DNA from 2 places in the Ensifer sp. 22521 genome. Region 1 is predicted to be linked to the other one. Evidence: predicted binding sites of a transcription regulator. Region 1 holds the regulator's gene; the other holds the start of a gene.

Region 1 (2,198 bases):
GCAACCCAAGCGATTGCAGCGCGGACGGCGCGCCAGGCTGAGGCGGCTTCGCCGCTGCGTGCCCCTGGCGCAAAACGGCCACAGCCTGCACTCAAAGAGCTGTTGAACACATGACAGTGATCGCCAAGCTTGCTGGACTTCGGAACGAAAGCGCGGTTCACATCGTTAACCGCCCCGTAGTCCCACCCTTGCATCAAAGTGGACGATCACCGTGCTTGCCGCCCTGCTTCTCGCTTCGATAGTCGCGTCGCCTAATATGCCTGACGTCAAGCTCAGCGCCGCCACGGTGGACGAACTTCAGACCGATTTCGAGAGCGCCGTGCCGTGCCATCAGATCGATGGACGCAAGGTGTGGAAGGGTGCGATCGCGTTCTACATCCAGTCGTTCGTCTATGATGGCGACAGGCCGGTCGCGACCGATGCGGCGGATGCCGTACTTCCAGAAGACAACAGCGCCGAGACGGTGAAGGAATTCGAAGACGCCTGCGCCGCCACGCAGCCGGCCTAGCCTCTTTGCACAAAAACGCTCGCGATTCGTTCGAATCGCCGTGCCGTCGCGCAACGCGCTGCCCCACGGCCCTCCGTTTGGGCACGATCATCGCCCAAACCCGCTCTGCTCCCGTAAAAGTGACCAATCGACACGCACAGACGCGCCAATTGTCTGAATTCACGGAATTTTAGGCACTTGCGGAACACATATGGAACAGATAGTGTCTGTTCTTGATTTGTTTCACGCCTCTGGGAGCGACGTGCCATGCTGACCCGCAAGCAACAGGAATTGCTTCTCTTCATTCACGAACGCATGAAGGAGTCAGGCGTCCCACCATCATTCGATGAAATGAAGGATGCGCTCGACCTGGCGTCGAAGTCCGGCATTCACCGTCTGATCACGGCACTCGAAGAACGCGGGTTCATTCGCCGTCTGCCGAACCGAGCCCGCGCGCTCGAGGTCATCAAGCTTCCGGAAGCCTACGCGTCAAGCCAGCAGCAGCCCCGCCGCGGCTTCTCGCCCAGCGTGATCGAGGGCAGCCTCGGCAAGGCGCCAGCGGCCGCTCCTGCCGCACCGCCAAAGCCCACGCCCGTGGCCGACAACACATCGGTTTCCGTCCCGGTCATGGGCCGCATCGCTGCCGGTGTGCCGATCTCGGCGATCCAGAACAACACGCACGACATTACCATACCGCTCGACATGATCGGCAACGGCGAACACTACGCTCTCGAAGTCAAGGGCGACTCGATGATCGAAGCCGGCATCTTTGACGGCGACACGGTGATCATCCGCAATGGCAATACGGCCAATCCCGGCGATATCATCGTGGCGCTCGTGGATGATGAGGAAGCGACGCTGAAGCGCTTCCGGCGCAAGGGCGCATCGATCGCGCTCGAAGCCGCGAACCCTGCCTACGAAACAAGGATTTTTGGGCCCGATCGGGTGAAGATCCAGGGCAAGCTCGTCGGGCTGATCCGCCGCTACCACTGATTCCGAGGGAAACCTGGCATCCGACCGAGCCTCGCCACCGCTTGCGGCTGCGAGGCTCTGTTTATTGAAGGCGACCTGAAGGCACGCCTCTTACTCGTGGATGGTGTACTCGCCGAGCTCGCAGAGGTCCTGCATGTCTTCGGTCGTATCGAGGCCGGAGCCTTCTTCGAACTCGAAGCGCATGTCGTACTTGCAGACCTCCCGGCCGTCGGCGATGGTGATCTCCATGTCTTCCCCTGGGTTCAGCACCTGCCGGCCGAAAACATCGTCTTCCCACTCATTGACGCCCACAGGCGACGTATAGAAGTTCGTCAGCACTGCGTTGGTGTTGTTCTTCAGCTTGAAAACCAGATCCTCTGCCTGCGCCTCAAATGTGGTCGCAGCGAAGAGGGCCAAGGCCGTCAGGACAAGTTTCGTCTTCATATATGCGATTGCCTCCGTTTTGATGATGACGGACGCTACCGATGCGGCTGATGTCAGCGGAGTCATCGTTCCCCCTCTACCGATTTCACCGAAGCGATAAGATCCGATAGTGGCTTAGAAGACGTGGCTTGTGCGGGCGTGTGGAGGCAAACACACACAATCGCTCTGCCCTGAGGCAGAACGTCTATCCGCACTAAAATGAGGTGAGAGTTATTGGAGGCCTCGCCCGGAATTGAACCGGGGTACAAGGATTTGCAGTCCTCTGCGTCACCACTCCGCCACGAGGCCTCACAGC
Region 2 (2,198 bases), on a different contig from region 1:
AACTGTCGGGCTGGTTAACAAATGTCAGCGGCGCGGACAAAGGTCAGCGGCGACCGATCCAGTTCAATGCATCGCGCCAGTCGGTCATGCGCACCGGGGTGCCGTGCGAGCCGGTTTCGAAGAGGACGAAGCGTGTCGGGTAGCCTTGGCCCTTCAGCGTGCGATAGAGCGCTTTCTGGCTCTCGGCCGGATAGACGCTGTCGCGGCTGCCATGGCTGAAGAACATGGGCAGATTCGCCTTGTAAGCAGCGCTCTTGGTGAAATCGGGGTCGCTTACGCCACCCATGACCATCATGCCGCTGAGAGCCGCGACCGCGGAGGCATCGCGCGAAACGCCCCAGCAGATGAAGCTTCCCATCGAGGCGCAGGCCAGCACCACGGGGCGACCGCCTGAGTGCTCGGAAACCTGTTTGACCAGGCCGGCAATATCCGCAGCGCCTGCCGTGTCGAAGGAGCGGACGCTCGGCGCGTAGTAGACTCCGCCATTGGCGACGGCGAGGTTCTTCAGCCGATTGAAGTTACCGCCGAAGGAAAAATCGTTGGTGCCGAGCCGGCGATCACCGCCGCGGCCGTGGATGAAGATCACCGTGAAGGCAGCGCCGCGATCCGGACCGACACGGGTCACGTCAAGCAAGCGACCGCCAATGTCGAGCTTCTCATTGACTTGCTCGCTTTTCACGCCCAGCGAAACATAGGCGCGCTTCACCCGGCGTTCCGGAATTTCGTCCCGTTCGTTGATGTCGCGCAGTTCCTGATATTCCACCGTCAGGTCGTCGCCGCCATCATTTTGTTGCAGCACCTTGGCATAGGAGAAAAGCTCGTCCTTGAAGGGTTTCAATGTCTGCGCTTGAGCCGCGGAAGCGCCTGCGGCGAAGGCCGCAGCCAGAAAAAGCCGGCGAAACGGAAAAACAGTTGTGGACACGGCCAATGACGGGCTCCCTCTTTGGCCGGAAGCCTTGCCATCGCACGGACGCCAAAGCAACACTTGCTCCGTAACAGGGCCGCAAAGGCGGCATTTCACCTGCAAGCGATGCCAGCATTCTCCTTTTGTTCGCTCTTTCGGCGGGAGTCTGGCAGAATTCAGGTGATTCGACCGCCGGGGGATGGCGGCAAAGTCGAGGTCTTGCTATGGCCTCTCCCCAAGTGACAGGAACGATCCGAACGGCCCCATGGACGACAACAGCGACCTCTTCTCAATGCCCGAGCAACCGAAGCCCGTACAGCCGAGCGCCAAACCGGCTGTGCCAGTGGCACCAGTCGCGCGCGAAGAGCCGCGCCCTGCCCCGAAGGGTAGCGACGGCAGCGACTACGATGCTTCGGCGATCGAGGTGCTCGAAGGGCTGGAGCCAGTTCGTCGTCGTCCGGGCATGTATATCGGCGGCACCGACGAGAAGGCGCTGCACCACCTCTTCGCCGAAGTCATCGACAACTCGATGGACGAAGCGGTCGCCGGTCATGCAAATTTCATCGAAGTCCACCTCGATGCCGACGGCTTCCTGACGGTCACGGACAACGGCCGTGGTATCCCGGTCGAGAACCATCCGAAATTCCCGGGCAAGTCGACGCTCGAAGTCGTCATGACCATCCTCCATGCCGGCGGCAAGTTCGACGGCAAGGCCTATGAGACGTCGGGCGGTCTTCACGGTGTGGGCGTTTCCGTCGTCAATGCGCTCTCCGATGCGCTCGAGGTCGAGGTCGCACGCAACCGCAAGCTCTACCGGCAGCGCTTCTCCCGCGGTATTCCGCAGGGTGGGCTCGAGGAACTCGGCGACGTGCACAACCGCCGCGGCACGCGCGTTCGTTTCCATCCGGACCCGGATATTTTCGGTCCGCACGCGCATTTCGAGCCCGGACGGCTTTTCCGCATGGCGCGCTCGAAGGCCTATCTCTTCGGCGGCGTCGAAATCCGCTGGTCCTGCGATCCGTCGCTGCTGCAGGAAGGCTCGGAGATCCCGGACAAGGCCGTCTTCCACTTCCCGGGCGGCCTGAAGGATTATCTTGCCGCCACACTCGGCAAGGAATTCACCGTCACCCGCGAGATCTTCGCCGGCAAGTCGGAGAAGGCCAACGGCCACGGCTCGCTCGAATGGGCCGTCACCTGGTACGGCGGCGACCAGCAGGTCCATTCCTACTGCAACACCATCCCGACGCCCGAGGGCGGCACGCACGAAGCGGGCTTCCGCATCGCGCTGACCAAA

The links. Region 1 encodes LexA, which represses DNA repair genes until DNA is damaged. Its sites were predicted from a motif close to TGTTCNNNNTGTGTTCNG; they were not measured.
Region 2: a site for LexA is predicted at 1,038-1,055, ahead of parE (DNA topoisomerase IV subunit B). Genes of this name have one in related genera too.

The regions. Positions count from the first base shown of each region.
Region 1 is NZ_JBQENM010000009.1:41,311-43,508, reverse strand. Features, by position in the region: gene ACTJKE_RS15300 (hypothetical protein) at 1-91, opposite strand, end outside; gene ACTJKE_RS15295 (hypothetical protein) at 212-508, shown strand; gene lexA (transcriptional repressor LexA) at 755-1,480, shown strand; gene ACTJKE_RS15285 (hypothetical protein) at 1,571-1,903, opposite strand; tRNA gene ACTJKE_RS15280 (tRNA-Cys) at 2,118-2,191, opposite strand.
Region 2 is NZ_JBQENM010000008.1:117,040-119,237, reverse strand. Features, by position in the region: gene ACTJKE_RS13925 (alpha/beta hydrolase) at 44-928, opposite strand; gene parE (DNA topoisomerase IV subunit B) at 1,170-2,198, shown strand, end outside.